4 regions of the Mesorhizobium sp. M1406 genome follow, and region 3 is predicted to be linked to each of the others. Evidence: predicted binding sites of a transcription regulator. Region 3 holds the regulator's gene; each other region holds the start of a gene.
The links. Region 3 encodes PhoB, which activates phosphate uptake and scavenging genes when phosphate is short. Its sites were predicted from a motif close to TGTCATNNANCTGTCAT; they were not measured.
Positions count from the first base shown of each region.

Region 1: a site for PhoB is predicted at 1,644-1,660, ahead of olsB (l-ornithine N(alpha)-acyltransferase). Genes of this name have one in related genera too.
Region 2: a site for PhoB is predicted at 1,480-1,496, ahead of ppk2 (polyphosphate kinase 2). Genes of this name have one in related genera too.
Region 4: a site for PhoB is predicted at 1,617-1,633, ahead of NKH03_RS10495 (esterase-like activity of phytase family protein). Genes of this name have one in related genera too.

Region 1 covers NZ_JAMYKW010000016.1:60,353-64,416, reverse strand. The annotation lists gene NKH03_RS15975 (response regulator) at 1-1,541, shown strand, start outside; gene olsB (l-ornithine N(alpha)-acyltransferase) at 1,724-2,599, shown strand; gene NKH03_RS15965 (trimeric intracellular cation channel family protein) at 2,678-3,310, opposite strand; gene grpE (nucleotide exchange factor GrpE) at 3,432-4,064, opposite strand, start outside.
Region 2 covers NZ_JAMYKW010000028.1:51,566-55,629, forward strand. The annotation lists gene NKH03_RS21700 (dihydrofolate reductase family protein) at 1-172, shown strand, start outside; gene ppk2 (polyphosphate kinase 2) at 450-1,370, opposite strand; gene NKH03_RS21710 (aldo/keto reductase) at 1,654-2,697, shown strand; gene NKH03_RS21715 (glycosyl transferase family 90) at 2,819-3,790, opposite strand.
Region 3 covers NZ_JAMYKW010000001.1:272,316-276,379, forward strand. The annotation lists gene pstA (phosphate ABC transporter permease PstA) at 1-199, shown strand, start outside; gene pstB (phosphate ABC transporter ATP-binding protein PstB) at 196-999, shown strand; gene phoU (phosphate signaling complex protein PhoU) at 1,025-1,732, shown strand; gene phoB (phosphate regulon transcriptional regulator PhoB) at 1,752-2,441, shown strand; gene eglC (endo-1,3-1,4-beta-glycanase EglC) at 3,179-4,064, shown strand, end outside.
Region 4 covers NZ_JAMYKW010000008.1:138,804-142,867, forward strand. The annotation lists gene NKH03_RS10480 (LacI family DNA-binding transcriptional regulator) at 1-708, shown strand, start outside; gene NKH03_RS10485 (ferritin family protein) at 734-1,048, opposite strand; partial or broken gene NKH03_RS10490 (trimethylamine methyltransferase family protein) at 1,220-1,586, opposite strand; gene NKH03_RS10495 (esterase-like activity of phytase family protein) at 1,748-3,223, shown strand; gene NKH03_RS10500 (L,D-transpeptidase) at 3,280-4,064, opposite strand, start outside.

The DNA.
Region 1 (4,064 bases), on a different contig from region 3:
CCAGCCAGGCCAAATCGCGTTTCCTCGCCACCGTCAGCCATGAAATTCGCACGCCGATGAACGGCATCATGGGCATGGCCAGGCTACTGGCCGACACCAGCCTGTCGCCGGAACAGCAGACCTATGTCGGCGCCGTCTCAACCTCGGCCAGCGCATTGCTTGCCCTGATCGAGGATCTGCTCGACTACTCCAAGATCGAAGCCGGGCGCTTCGACCCGGAGCCGCAGCCGATGTCGGTGCGCGAGATCGCCGACAACATCGTCGAATTGCTGGCCGCGCGCGCCTTCGCCAAGGATATCGGGCTGGGCTGCCATGTCGAACCCGACGTGCCGCAATTGATCACCGCCGATCCGGGCAAGGTCAGGCAGGTGCTGCTCAACCTTATCGGCAACGCCATCAAGTTCACCGACAGCGGCGGCGTGCTGGTGAGCATTGCGCGAGCGCGCACCGAAACCACCGACCGCATATGCTTCACCATCGCCGATACCGGTTCGGGCCTGCATGATGAGGACCTGGACCGTATTTTCGAGGAGTTCGAGCAAGCCGACGGCACGTCGACGCGTACGCATGGCGGGGCCGGCCTCGGCCTTGCCATCTCCAAACGCCTGGTGGCCGCCATGGGCGGCACGATCTCGGTATCCAGCCGGCTCGGCCAGGGATCCGAGTTCGTCTTCGAGATCCCGGCGATAGCGGCCACAGAAGCGCCGCAGGGCCGGCAGAACGCACTCTCTGGCAGGCGCGCGGTGATCCTGTCGAAAAACGCCGTCGAGGCCGACGCCATCGCCCGCACCATCCGCGCCAATGGCGGCACGGTCGACATCGCCACCACCGCCGCGCAGGCCGCGCCCTTCGCCGCTGGCTGTGATGCGCTTCTGATCGATGCGGCCATGGAAGAAAGCGACGGCAGGTTGCTCAAGCGCCTGCGCCAGAGCGGTTTTTCCGACTGCGAGGCCATCACGCTGATCGCGCCGACCGATCGCGGCATGCTTGGCGAGTTCCGCGCCGGCGGCTACGCGACCTTCCTGGCCAGGCCGGTACGTGGCGGAACGCTTCTGCGTGTGTTGTTGAGCAGCCATGCTCCCAGCCTCGTCCAGCCGCAGCCGGAAAAGCGTGGCGCGCCGGCGCTTCGCGCCGTCGGCAACCGCCAGCGCGGCCTGTCGGTGCTGATCGCCGAGGACAATGACATCAATGCCATGCTGGCCCGCGCCACGCTGCTGAAGGCCGGGCATCGCGTCAAGGTGGTCGGCAACGGCAAGGCCGCCGTCGAGGCTGTCACCGGCGCCGGGCACAACCATCGCTTCGACGTGGTTTTGATGGATTTGCACATGCCGGTCATGGATGGACTGGACGCGATTGCCGCCATCCGCCGCCATGAGGAAGAAACCGCCGTGCCGCCGGTGCCGATCATGGTGCTGTCGGCCGACAGCCAGGAAAAGACCCGCCATGCGGTGTTGGCTCATGGCGCCAGCGGCTTTGTCACCAAGCCGCTCGACCCCGAGGCGCTGGTCAATGCCGTCGAGGGACAGGTCGTCGCGGCCTGAGTTTTCCACCCGCCCATTTCAGGCCGCGCGCTCACGTAAAGGAGCCGGTTGATCCTATTCGCCAGCCGACGAAGTATTGCCCACGACGTCGTATCACGGTACTGTCACAATCCTGTTGCACCTACACCGTATCCCCGTGCCAAGAGGGATGGCTCGAAGGAGAATCACTCGTGCATACAGTTATGCCGGAATGTGACACTCGGCCGAACGCCAGCAGCGCCTTGCTTGCCGGATGTAAAGTCGATTCCGTCATAAAGGGCGCGGCACTGGGCCGTATAGGCAATCTTGAAGTGCGGCTCGCTCGCAACGAGGCCGAGATCGCGGCCGCGCAGGAAGTGCGCTACCGGGTGTTCTACGACGAACTTGGCGCCAGGAAGGATCTGTTCCAGGCCCACGACCGCCGTGATGCCGACCGCTTCGACCCGCTCTGCGACCATCTGCTGGTTTTGGACACGACGCTTTCCGGCCCCGAACATCGCCGCATCGTCGGCACCTATCGGTTGCTGCGGCAAGAAATCGCGGCCACGGCCGGAGGGTTCTATTCCGAAGGTGAATTCGAGCTAACCAAGCTCATCGCCCGTCACCCCGGCCAGCGCTTTCTCGAACTGGGCCGCTCCTGCGTTTTGCCGGAATACCGCTCGAAGCGCACCATCGAGGCGCTGTGGCAAGGCATCTGGGCTTACATCAACCACTACGAAATCGGTGTGATGACCGGTTGCGCTTCCTTCCACGGCACGGTGCCGGCGGCGCATGCCGAGGCACTCACCTACCTCGCCCACCACTGCCGGACGAATTCGGCCTGGGATGTGCGCGCGGTGTCCGGGCGTTACTGCTCGATGGACCTGATGCCGATCGAGGCGGTCAACACCAAGGCGGCGATCGCGGCGATGCCGCCCTTGGTCAAGGGTTATCTGCGCGTTGGCGCGCGCATCGGCGATGGCTGCGTCATCGACCGCGAATTCTCGACGGTCGACGTCTTCGTCGTCATGCCGGTCAAGGAAATCGGCGCCCGCTACGTCAATTATTATGGCGGGGAAGCTCAACGCTTCGCTGCGTAAAGTGGTGAATGGTGAATGGTGGGAGTTACACCCCGTTCTAATTGCCATTCACTATTTACCATTCACCATTCACTTCTCTCACGGAATATCTTCCGGCCGCCGGCCGGGCCGGCTTTTGTAGGACGGAAACGACCAGCCGAATTTGAGTGCGCCGCCACGCACAAGGAACGCCGCCGCAAAACCGGCGAGGTCCGAGGCGAGCGGCGGCAGTCCGGCAAGATCGCCAAGTGTATAGAGGCCGGCACCCGCAAGGGCTGCCGTGACGTAGATTTCGGGCCTGAGCAGCACCGATGGCTCGCCGGCCAGGAGATCGCGCAGAATGCCGCCGGAAGTGGCGGTGAGCACGCCGGTGATGACGGAGACGACAGGTGAACCGGTAATCGCCAGTCCCTTGGCGGCGCCCATCACCGAAAAGGCGGCGAGCCCAATGGCGTCAAGCCAGAGCAGCCATTTCCAGCGCGATTCGACACGATGCGCGCTGAAGAAGACCAGCACCGCAACCACGGCGCAGATCAGCACATAGCTGGAGTTGGCGACCCAGAAAACCGGCAGGTTGAGGATGACGTCGCGAAGCGTGCCGCCGCCTATTCCGGTGACGCTGGCCAGGAACAGGAAACCGATAATGTCGAGTTGCTTGCGCGAAGCCGCAAGCGCCCCGGTCGCGGCGAAGACGGCGACACCGGCATAGTCGAGAAGCGCGATGAGGTTCATGGGCGTGAGGCAGTAGGAACTAGGAATTAGGCAGTATGAATAGCACGAAGCCGCTCGATTGATACGACTGCCCCAGTTTCCCTATTGCCTACTGCCTACTGCCTATTCCCTATTCCCTACCTCACGCATCCTTCTCGGCCTGTTCGTTCACCGGCCCCGGCTCGACCGGCGCTTCAGCGGCGGCTAGCTTCGGGCCGCCCTTGGCGACGCCGACCATGGCCGGGCGCAGCACCCGATCGCCGATCGAATAGCCCGGCTGCACGACTTGGACCACGGTGTTGGCCGGAACATCCGGATTGGGCACTTCGAACATCGCCTGATGGAAATTGGGATCGAACTTCTCGCCTTCAGGCGCGAGCTTCTTGACCCCGTGCCGTTCCAGCGCCGACAGCATGGCGCGCTCGGTCAAGTCGACGCCTTCGATCAACGCCTTGAAGCCGGCGTCACCCGACGCCTTGGCCTCGGCCGGAATCGCGTCCAGCGCACGGCGCAGATTGTCCGACACCGACAGCATGTCGCGAGCGAAATTCGCGACCGCGTAGGTACGCGCGTCGTGCATGTCGCGCGCCGTGCGGCGACGCAGGTTTTCCATTTCGGCCGCCACGCGCAGCGCGCGGTCCTTCAATTCTTCATTTTCCTTCAGCAGCCGCACAAGGGCTTCATAGTCGCCGTTGACGCTGCCTTCCGTGCGCTCGGCATTGGCCTCGGTCGCCTCGACTTCATCGGGCGCGCGTTCGTCTTTTGCCTGGTCGCT
Region 2 (4,064 bases), on a different contig from region 3:
GCAATATCTCCAGGAGAAGCTGATCGACGAGATGCATCTGGCGATCGCGCCGGTGCTGCTCGGCGCGGGCGAGAACCTTTTTGCCGGCCTCGACATGGTCAAGCTCGGCTATGTCTGCAGCGAGCAGGTTGCGACGCCGCTCGCTACGCACGTCGTCATCAAGCGTGCTTGAGCCCCGTGGTTATCAAACGGGCTTAGGTGGCGAAACCTTCGGTGCAGGCCCATTTCTCCCCGTCACTATACGGGGAGAAATGCCCGGCAGGGCAATGAGGGGCGGCGCAACCGGTCGAATATTGTGTTGCCGAGAATGCCACCGATGGCAATATGGGGACAGAATACGTTTCGCCCATGCGGCGATTTTACCGAGTTCAACTGTCTAAGTCAGCGCCGCCCCTCATCCGCCTGCCGGCACCTTCTCCCCGTATAGTGACGGGGAGAAGGGAGAACCTTCAGTACTTCTCCGGAACGTAGAGCTCGCGCGGCAGGGTCTGGCGCTCGTATTCGGGGTTGAAGACGCGCTCCGGCAGCGTGATCTCCTCGTGCGGCACCTCTTCATACGGCATCTGCTTGAGCAGGTGATCGATGCAGTTCAGTCGCGCCCGCTTCTTGTCGTTGCCTTCGACGATGAACCAAGGGGCTTCCGGGATGTTCGTGCGGATGAAGGTCTCTTCCTTGGCCTTGGTGTACTGTTCCCAGCGGATGCGCGACTGCAGGTCCATCGGCGACAGTTTCCACTGCTTCATCGGATCGTGGATGCGCATCAGGAAGCGCATCTGCTGTTCCTCGTCGGTGATCGAGAACCAGTATTTGACCACGGTGATGCCCGAGCGAACCAGCATGCGCTCGAACTCCGGCACGTCGCGGAAGAATTCTTCGACCTGATCGGGCTGGGCAAAGCCCATCACCCGTTCGACGCCCGAGCGGTTGTACCAGGAGCGGTCGAACAGCACGATTTCGCCACCGGCCGGCAGATGCGGGACATAGCGTTGGAAATACCATTGCGACTTCTCGCGTTCGGTCGGCGCCGGCAGTGCCACGACACGGCAGATGCGCGGATTGAGCCGCTGGGTGATGCGCTTGATGACGCCGCCCTTGCCGGCCGAATCGCGCCCCTCGAAGATCACCACCAGCTTCTTCTTGTGGTAGGCGACCCAGGACTGCAGCTTGATCAGTTCGGACTGTAAGGTGATCAGGTCGCGAAAATACTGCATGCGATCGATCGAAGGCGGATGCGCGTTCTTGTAGATCTTGGCGATCTCCATCGACAGCGCCGGCTCCGATATTTCGAGCTCATAGTCCTCGTCGAGCGTGTCGGCGAGCTCGGCCTCAAGCCAGTCCTTGGCAGGAGAATTCTGTTTTAGCTCGATCATATCAGCTGCTCCACCTGCAAGCCCTGTCGATCCACGTCCGGCGCGCCCCAAACCCCTGGCTTGCGTCTCGGAGCGCCAACACCTGAGCCGACTTCAATATAGGCCGGCAATGACGGTTTTATTGCAGCCTGGAACATGAAGTCGCCGCTGCAAATCCCGTGAGGCATGATCGATCCGTTGTCGTGGCATGGCGACAAACCGCTCAAATTGTCCTACAAATAGCGGCCACATTCGGGGCGGCCTTCCCCAACGCCCCTTCCCCAATGCAATAGCGAGGACTGACATGGAATACCGCACTCTCGGCCGTTCCGGCCTGAAGGTTTCGACGCTGACCATGGGCACGATGACTTTCGGCGGCGCCGGCGCGTTTTCGGCTGTCGGCAAGACCGACCTCGACGAGGCGCGCCGGATGATCGATCTCTGCATCGATGCCGGCATCAACGTCATCGACACCGCCAATGTCTATTCGAACGGCATTTCGGAAGAGATCATCGGCGAAGCGCTCGGCGGCAAGCGCAAGGGCGACGTGCTGATCGCCTCCAAGGCGCGGATGCGGATCGGCAAAGGTCCCAACGACGAGGGCCTGTCGCGTCATCACCTGATCCGCGAATGCGAGAAGAGCCTGAAGCGGCTCAAGACCGACGTCATAGACATCTACTTCCTGCACGAATGGGATGGCGTGACACCGCTGGAGGAAACCATCGCCGCGCTCGACACGCTGGTTGCCCAGGGCAAGATCCGCTATGTCGGCTGTTCCAACTATTCCGGCTGGCAGGTGATGAAGGCGCTCGGCATCAGCGACAGCCATCACCAGCCACGCTTCGTCACCCAGCAGATCCACTACACGCTGGAAGCGCGCGAGGCGGAATATGAATTGCTGCCGATTTCCGTCGACCAGGGGCTGGGCGTTCTGGTCTGGAGCCCGCTTGCCGGCGGATTGCTGTCCGGCAAATACCGCCGCGACAGCCCCACCGCCCGCCAGCTCGCCGGCTGGTCCGAACCGCCGATCCGCGACGAGGACCGGCTGTGGCGGATCGTCGACGTGCTTGTCGAGATCGGCACGCAGCGCGGCGTGTCGGCGGCGCAGGTGGCACTGGCCTGGCTGCTCGGCCGACCTGCGGTCTCCTCGCTGGTGATCGGCGGCAGGACCGAAACGCAGTTCAGGGACAACATCGCGGCGGCAAGCCTGGTGCTCTCCGTCGAGGAACGCGGTCGCCTCGACGCGGTCAGCCGGCCGCCCTTGCTCTATCCCTACTGGCACCAGCAGCTGACGGCAAAGGACCGCTTCGGCCCCGCCGATCTGGTTCTTGACCGCAGCGGCATCTGACGAGCAGGCGCCGAGGCACGCGACGTCCTGAAGCGCGTCGCGCTTGAGGCACCGCGCTTTAGGTCTTTGTTTTCATGCATGTCGTTCTCCCAAAACCGGGACCACTTTTGGGCGACATGCATTAACCCTGGATAAATCGCCAGACCTCGGGATCAGGGTCGATCTGGCCGCTGAGGACAAAGTATTTGTAGAGGACGAGCAGGGAAATCGCCTGTTCGGCCTGCTCGTTGGAGAATTGGCGGCAATAGGCGTTGGCCGCGGCGATAATGCGTTCCGCCTCGGCCGGATGCCGCTCGAAATATGCCACGCGTTCCGCAAGGTTGGAGAAATCCGGGTCGAGCGGCACATAGTGGACACCAGCCTCAAGTTGCTTTTCCGCGAACCATGTCTCGTATGTCGGCGACGGCATCAGGCAGAGTGAATTCGAATTCAGGATCCATTTGAGGTTGGTCGCAACGTCGTTGCCTTCGAGCGAGACGATGTAGCGGTAACGCAGCTGTTGGCTGATGCTGAGAAAAGGCTTGCTGTACTCAGCCGGCGCATACGACTTGTGTGACCCGGCGTCGCAGAACGGCAGATCGCGCACGGCGTCCAGGAACCTCGTCCGTTTCGGATTGTTGAGATCGCCGCGCCAGACCACCACCGGGCGCTTGTCGGCGAAGGCAATTGCGTCGGCCGGCATGTGGAAGTGCCGGAACTTGTTGAATTTCATGATGACCGCATCGCCGTTGTCGGCGCGGATCGGCCGATCCTTGACGAGCGTCGGCACCTTCGGCACCTCGATGACGTCGCCGAATTCGACGTCGACGAGCAACGCCGGGTCAAAATAGCGGGCGAACTCCCTGAGGTCGTAATAGTACATGGTCGGCGTGGGGGGCAAATTGTCGAGACGCACCGCCGCCGGGCTGGGCGAAAACGCGTCCTGCAGCTCGTTATAGTAATTCAGCCGCCGCCGCACCGCTTCATCCGAGAGCCTGGCCCGTTCGAGACGGCCCGCCAACCTCCAACGGAAGAGAGCCTGCGGTGCGATATCGCGCAAGACGTTTCGCGCATAGTAGAAAACCCTTGCCGTCGTTCGTTGTATGGTGGCCATAATTCACTATCAAAACAAACGGCAGATCGCGCCATCTCAGCGCCCCGGCTCCCCCTACACCATTGTGCCGCGCATCTTGCAAGCCCCGGACCATCATCGACGCCAACGGCCGGCACTATCGCTTCAGCTGTTGTGTTTGACGGCTAATGCTCCTAGGCAGGGTCAGAGCCGCTAAAAGCAATTCCAGGAAAAGTGTGAAACGGTTTTCCCGGGAAAAGCGCGTAGCGCTTTCCCTAGGGGATTGCGTCAAACAAAGAGATGGAGCGATTCTGCG
Region 3 (4,064 bases):
GGCGCTCAACAACCAGTTCTGGTCGAGCAATCTCAACGCGCCGATGGCCAGCCTGCCTGTCACCATCTTCCAATTCGCTCTCAGCCCTTACGAGGAATGGCAGCAACTGGCCTGGACCGGCGCACTTATCATCACATTGACGGTTCTCGCGCTCAGCATCGTTGCGCGCAGCCTGACCGGACGCAGAGAGGACAAATGAGCCAGATGTTGTCTCCAGACATGACGATCGCCGCCGAGGCCACCGCCAAGGCCAAGATCGAGGTCAAGAACCTCAATTTCTACTACGGCCAATCGAAGGCGCTGAAGGACATCACGCTGTCCTTGCCGGAGCGCAGCGTCACCGCCTTCATCGGGCCTTCGGGCTGCGGGAAGTCGACGCTGCTGCGCGTCTTCAACCGCATCTATGAGCTTTATCCCAGGCAGACGGCCGAAGGTCAGGTGCTGCTCGACGGCCAGAACGTTCTTGACCGCTCGCAGGACCTCAACCTGCTGCGCACCAAGATCGGCATGGTGTTCCAGAAGCCGACGCCATTTCCGATGTCGATCTATGAAAACATCGCTTTCGGCATCAGGCTCTACGAGAAGCTGAGCAAATCCGAGATGGACGGCCGCGTCGAGCAGGCGCTGAAGCGCGCGGCACTCTGGACCGAGGTCAAGGACAAGCTCGACGCCAGCGGCCTCAGCCTCTCAGGCGGCCAGCAGCAGCGACTCTGCATCGCCCGTACCGTGGCGGTGAAGCCGGAAGTCATCCTGCTCGACGAGCCCGCCTCGGCGCTCGATCCGCTGTCGACCGCCAAGATCGAGGAGCTGATCGACGAGTTGCAAGCCGACTACACGATCGTCATCGTCACCCACAACATGCAGCAGGCGGCGCGCGTGTCGAAGCAGACGGCCTTCATGTATCTGGGCGAGCTGGTCGAGTTCGACCGCACCGAGAAGATCTTCACGTCGCCCCGCGAGAAGCGCACGCAGGACTACATCACCGGCCGCTTCGGCTGAGCTCAGGCATACGAGGAACAGGATCATGAGCGAACACACAGTCGCTTCTTTCGACGAGGATCTCGGTCAGATCAGCAAACTGATCAGCGACATGGGCGATCTCGCCAGCTCGATGGTCGGCGGTGCGACCAAGGCGCTGTTGAATTCCGACAACGCCTTGGCACAGCGCGTCGTCTCTGACGACGCGATCATGGACGCGCGCCAGCGGGAGCTCGACGACCGCGCCATCACGCTGATCGCCAAGCGGCAGCCGATGGCCGACGATCTGCGCCATGTCGTCGGTTCGATCCGCATGGCCGGCGATCTCGAACGCATCGGCGACCTTGCCAAGAACATCGCCAAGCGCGTCGGCACTGTCGGCCTCAGCGTTACGCCGCGCGACCTTTCGCACTCGATCGATGGAATGGCACAGCTGGTGCTGATCCAGGTGCAGGGCGTCATCGAGGAATATGCGGCGCGTGACGCCGCCGCGCTGGCGAAACTGCGTGCCGACGACGAACGCATCGACGTCAAATACACCTCCGTGTTCCGCGAACTTCTCACCTATATGATGGAAGACCCGCGCAACATCACCGCGTGCACGCATCTTTTGTTCTGCGCCAAGAATCTCGAGCGCATCGGCGACCACGTCACCAACATCGCGGAAAATGCCTATTATGTTTTGACCGGCACGCAGCTGCCGGCCAATCGTCCGAAGCAGGACGAGACGACAATGTCCGCGCCGGCGGCATGACGATAGGGGTGACCAGCCGATGATCGCGCCACGCATCATGGTGGTGGAGGACGAGGAGCCGCTAGGCGTGCTGCTCCGTTATAATCTGGAGTCCGAGGGCTATCAGGTCGAGGTGGTGACGCGCGGCGACGAGGCCGAGATCCGGCTGCAGGAGAACGTTCCCGACCTTCTGGTGCTCGACTGGATGGTGCCGGCGGTTTCCGGCATCGAACTCTGCCGGCGCCTGCGAATGCGCCCCGAGACCGAGCGGCTGCCGATCATCATGCTGACCGCGCGCGGCGAGGAGAGCGACCGCGTGCGCGGCCTCTCGACCGGCGCCGACGACTATCTGGTCAAGCCTTTCTCGACGCCGGAGTTCATGGCCAGGGTCAAGGCGCTGCTGCGCCGTGCCAAGCCGGAAGTGCTGTCCAGCGTGCTGAAGGTCGGCGACATCGTGCTCGATCGAGAATCGCACCGGGTCTATCGCAAGAAGAGCGAGATCCGGCTCGGGCCGACAGAATTCCGCCTGCTCGAATTCATGATGCGCCATCCCGGCCGCGTGTTCTCGCGCAGCCAGCTGCTCGACAATGTCTGGGGCGAGACGATCTACATCGACGAACGCACGGTGGACGTGCATGTCGGCCGGCTGCGCAAGGCGGTCAACAACGGCCGCATGCCCGACGTCATCCGCACCATTCGAGGTGCAGGCTACGCGATCAGGGAAGATTAATTCCCATCCCATCCCGATAAATCGGAACCCAGGTTCAAGCTCGGTCAGCAGGCGGTCGCCAACGGCCGCGAAGGGTGGAATGTTGCATTCGTCTCATCGGTGGAGAACGAGCATGTGGCGCACAGGAGCGGTCATCCCATCAGTTTTCGAATGACCGCATTTGGGCCAAGGCGACAGGCGGCTTCTGGCATCCAAAAAGCGATGGCGGACATTCAAGCAGGCGGGATTGAAATCTTTAACCGACCCTTCGCGGTCGTTGCCCGGTCGCAGCGAAACGTCCGCAGCGGAGTGAGCCATGCTGGAATTGATTGTGCGTGGCTAACTGGTCGGTCCCCTCACAACTCGATTGCTCTGCGATCTCTCAAACTGCTGTTGTGTCCGGCTGGCCGCGGGAAGAACGGTTCGCGATTAGTCGGTCATAATCGCCATTTTGCCCGTAAAACTCTGCCCTCCAAATCGTGCTCCTTCTAGCGAGGATTGAACTAATGCATTTATCTATATCCGTCAAAGCACGCGACTTTCACATAAATATAGAATTTTATTAAAATTACATTTTTGACGGAGGACGGATTCCTTCTCTTTATTCAGTGTATGTGCGCCGAATGGTCAATATTATCTCGGATCGGATGACGATTCCCTGGAACTATTTCATCCGTTGCAACGTTGCTTGGGAAGCAGTCGCTGGGACTCGTATCGAATGATTTCACCAGGTCGGATACCATGAGGAAGGATTTCTGATGAGCACCGTCGTAAACGCCAAAGGCATCCCTCTTCCCTACACCGGCGCTTCCACTCATTGGTTCTCGGCCACTGGGTCTGGACCGGAACTGCATGGCACCTCCGGCAACGACTCCTTCTGGGGAGACACCGGCGTCAAGGTCACGATCTACGGTGGCGCCGGCGACGACTACTATCACCTCTATTCCACCAACAATAAGGTGGTCGAGGATCCTGGGGCAGGAATCGACACGATCGACACATGGATGAGCTACAAGCTCCCCGACAATTTCGAGAACCTCGTCGTTACCGGCGCCAATCGATATGCGTTCGGAAATGCGTTGGACAACATCATCAAGGGCGGGTCGGGTCATCAGACGCTGGATGGCGGCAAGGGCGACGATGTCCTGATCGGCGGAGACGGCGCCGACACTTTCGCCATCTCTAAAGGAAATGGAAGTGATCTTATCTTCGATTTCGGTGCGACCGATACGGTCCGCCTTAACGGCTATGACTTCACTTCGTTCGATGCCGTCCGTTCACAGATGGTTCAGGTGGAATCGAACGTGATGCTGAACCTCGGATCCGACGAGATCCTGGTGTTCAAGAATACGACCATCGACAAGTTGCAGCCCACCCAGTTCGAGCTGCCGATAGACAAGTCCGGAATGACGCTGTCCTTCTCCGACGAATTTAACACGCTGAGCCTTCGGAACGGACAGGACGGCACCTGGAATTCCAATTTCTGGTGGGGAGCGCCGAACGGCAGCACATTGAGCAGCAATGGCGAGTTGCAATGGTATGTCGACGCCAATTATGGCCCGACGAGTTCCGTCCACCCGTTCAGCGTTGAAAACGGCGTCCTCACCATCACCGCGGCGCAGGCGCCGGAGGACATCAAGCCTC
Region 4 (4,064 bases), on a different contig from region 3:
GGCGACTACCAGCAGGAGCGGCTGCGCCGTGTCGTCGAGACGCGCCGCGCCGATGCCGTGCTGCTGGCCTGGACCCGGCGCGAGGACGAGCGCATCGACTATCTCACCCAGGTCGGTTTCCCATTCGCCACGCTCGGGCGCAGCCGCTCCGGAGCCAAGTCCTACCCTTCCCTCGACCTCGATTTCGAAAAAGCTGGAGCCGATGCGGTCGACCGCCTCGTAGCGCGCGGCCACCGCCGCATCGCCGCCGTCCGCCCGTCGCTCGATCTCAACTTCGGCTACCTGTTCCTGGCCGGCTACCGCAAGGCCCTGCGGCGGCACGGCATCGAGGTCGACCCCGAGCTGATTGCGTCCGGCTTCATCAACGAGGCCGGCGGCTACGAGGTGACGCCGCGGGTGATGCGCTCGAAAGACCCGCCAACCGCCATCATCTTCAATAATGACGCGATGGCGCTTGGCGGCTGCAAGGCGCTGGCCGAGATGGGCATCAGGCCGGGTCACGACATGGCCGTGACCGTCATCGTCGACACGCCGCTCTGCCGCTACTTCTCGCCGGCGCTGACCGCCTTCCGCCCGGCGCTGGAACCGATGGGACAGCGACTCGCCGAAATGCTGCTGGCGTCAATGCCGGCCTTCGCCGGCCCGGAAGGTCCGCGGGTCATGCGCGAGGTCTGGCCGCTGGAGCTGATCGCGCGCGACAGCGATTGATCGTGGGCGAGGCCGGCAAAGACGCTCAATCCACCTTCTCCTCGCCCTTCTCGCCGGCCTTGACGATGTCACCGGTGGTGAACAGGATTTCCTTCAGTTCCGCCCGCCAGTCCTCCTTCTGGCGCAGCAGGAATTCGAGATCCATGCCGAAATGCTTGAACTCCTCGCCTTGCGCGTTCTTCATGATGGCCCGCGCTTGCGCGTCTTTTTCCACCGACATGCGCTGTTCGTACCAGCTGATCGCTTCCGCCTCCTCGATCAGCGAGGTGATCATGCGGGCAAAGGTCCGCACCTCCTGCGTCAATTCTTCGGGCGGTTCGTGATACTGGTCGAATCCCATGTCGTCCTCCCACAATGGCTGGCAAATGCGACAAGGCACCGGCCGTAACCCTGAATGTCTTGGGACGCCGCTGGTTCCGCGGCGTGGCCGCAATTCGGCAGGAGCAAGAAATCAAACGCCCGTAGCGGCGCTGTCTCACGACACCGGCGCCGCTCCGCCCTCCGCGGTTCGCGTGCCGAAGGCCGGTGCACCCGACTTCATGTCGACATTGGAGGAGAAGGAGCCGTAGACGACCGGCGCACCGGGCCGCACGAGCTGCGCCAGCGTCAGCCCCGCCAGCGGTTCGGCATGCTGCAGTGTCAGCGCCCCGGCAACGGTAATCGGCGCCATGGCGCCCGCCAGGCAGAACGGAGTGATCACCGAGACTTGGCCCGCATGTGCAAAATCGATGATGCCTTGCGCCATCGGAATGTCGGCGCGGCGAGTTGGTGTTGATGACGGTGTAACAATGGGCGCCTGCCAGAAACTCCTCCTGCGACAGGCCGCGCGCCAGCCGCAGCATCTCGAAGCCGTCCTCGATTTGCGGTGTGCCGCGCGCGCGAACACGAACCTGGCATGCATCATGCGCTGTCACGCAAGCATCATGTTCGCGCCGTAGACCCCGCTTCGGGAGGCGCGCGCGGCATCATCGTTGTCGCACCTCTTTCAGCTTTTTGTCCCGCGGCCGCTCTGGCACATCTGTCACAAAGAGGACTATACATGAAACACCTGCACCGAACCGCGTCGCTCGGCGTCGCGCTGGCCTTGTTCACCGCCTTGACGCCGGCGCTCGCCGACAGCACCGCGACGATCGGCGGCCTCGTCAACAAGGGACTGGTCGGCGTCGGCCGCATCCCGGCCGCTCTGCGTGACAAGTTCGGCGAGACGTTCGGCTCGGGCTCAGGCATGTCGATCGACATTGCCGGCTGGACGCATGACGCGAGCGGCTACAACGGTTCGCTCTGGCTGCTTCCGGACCGAGGCTACAATGTCGTCGGCACCACCGACTACCGGCCGCGTCTCAACACGATCGGCATCGAGTTTGCCCCGGTCAAACCAGGTGCCGCACCCGCCGCCGGCCAGGAGCAGGCGGGCGTCAAGGCAACGCTTGCCGAGACCATGCTTCTCACCGACGACAAGGGCGCCGATGCCACCGGCCTCGATCCGCTCAACGGCGTGCGCGCGGCAAGCGGCGACATGCCGATCCTGCCCGAAGCCAACGGCAAGCTGGCGCTCGACAACGAAGCCATCGTGCGGCTGCCCGACGGCTCGATGTTCATCTCCGACGAATATGGCCCCAACATCTACCGGTTCTCCGCCGACGGACATCTGTTGTCAGCGACCCAGCCACCGGCGGCGCTGGTGCCGATGCGCCACGGCGCGCCGAACTTCGCCTCGGACAATCCGGGCCCGGGTGCCGCCGAACCCGATCCGAAGGATCCCGATACCGGCCGCCAGAACAACCAAGGCCTCGAAGGCATGGCGCTGACGCCCGACGGCAAGTCGCTGATCGCGGTGCTGCAATCGGCGCCCCGGCAGGATGGCGGCGACTCGCCAGCGACGCGCCAGAACACGCGTGCGCTGGTCTACGACGCATCCGACCTCGGCCATCTCAAGCTGGCGCATGAGTACGTCGTGCCGCTGCCGGTGTTCAAGGATGCCAAGGGCAAGACCAAGATCGCCGCGCAGAGCGAGATCGTAGCGCTCTCCGACAAGACCTTCCTGATGCTGGCGCGCGACAGCGGCAACGGCCAGGGGCTGAAGGGCGACACCTCGCTGGTCCGCCAGATCTTCGTCGTCGACGTCTCGAGCGCGACCGACATCGCCGGCGGCGCTTTCGATGCCGCCGACAAGCCGCTGGCGCCCAAGGGCGTGCTCGACCCATCGGTGACGCCGGCCAAGCTGACGCCGTTCATCGACATCAACGACAGTGCCGAACTCGGCCGCTTCGGCCTGCACAATGGCGCGCCGAACGACAAGAACAATTTGTCGGAGAAGTGGGAGGCGATGTCGCTCGCCAGCGTGCTCGATCCGAAGCTGCCCGACGACTATTTCCTGTTCGTCGCCAACGATAACGACTTCCTCACCCAGGACGGCTTCCAAGTCGGCGCGCCCTACAAGGCGGAAGACGGCGCCGATGTCGACACCATGTTCCTGGTCTACCAGATCACGCTGCCGGGCCTGGCCAAGAAGTAACGACCACTGCCCAGGCGGGCGCGCCGAGCGCGTCCGCCTGAGCAGATCGTGAAGGCTTAGTTCAGCATCTCCGCATCCCTTGGCACGCCGGCATCGATCGGCTCGGCAGTCCTGTTCGACACGGCGGTGATCTTGCCGGCGGCCGACAGATTGGGGCGCACGAAGACCGGCGCGACGCCGTTGACCCGGCTGTAGAGGTCGATGATGTCCTGGTTCATGAAGCGCACACAGCCCGACGATGCGTTCTTGCCGATGGAATCCCACTCCGGCGTGCCGTGCAGCCGGTACATCGTGTCCTTGCCGTCGCGGAACAGATACAGCGCGCGGGCGCCGAGCGGGCTCTGCGGGCCGGGCGGCATGCCGTCCTTGTATTTCGCCAGTTCCGGCCGGCGCTGGATCATTTCCGGTGGCGGCGTCCAGACCGGCCATTTCTTCCTCGCCTGAACCACCGCGCTGCCGGTCCATCCGAAACCGGCCTTGCCGAGGCTGACGCCGTAGCGGATAGCCTTGCCGCCATCGCCCACCAGATAGAGGAAGTGCTCGGACGTATCGACGACGATCGTGCCGGGTTTCTCTCCGGTCGGGTCGGACACGATCTGGCGCACGAACTTCGGATCGAGCTTGGCCACCGGGATTGCAGGCAGTTGATAGCCCTCGTCGGTGCGCGCCGCATACATGCTTGCGGCATCGCCGAAAGCCGGATCGCTTGGGGGTGCCGCCACCGGCGGCGGCGCCACGTCCGTCGTGGTGCACGCCGAAAGCGCAATCGAGGCCGCGCCCAAGGCGGATGCACCGAGAAACGCGCGCCGGCTCAGGCGCTCGGAAAACAGCGGAATATCGG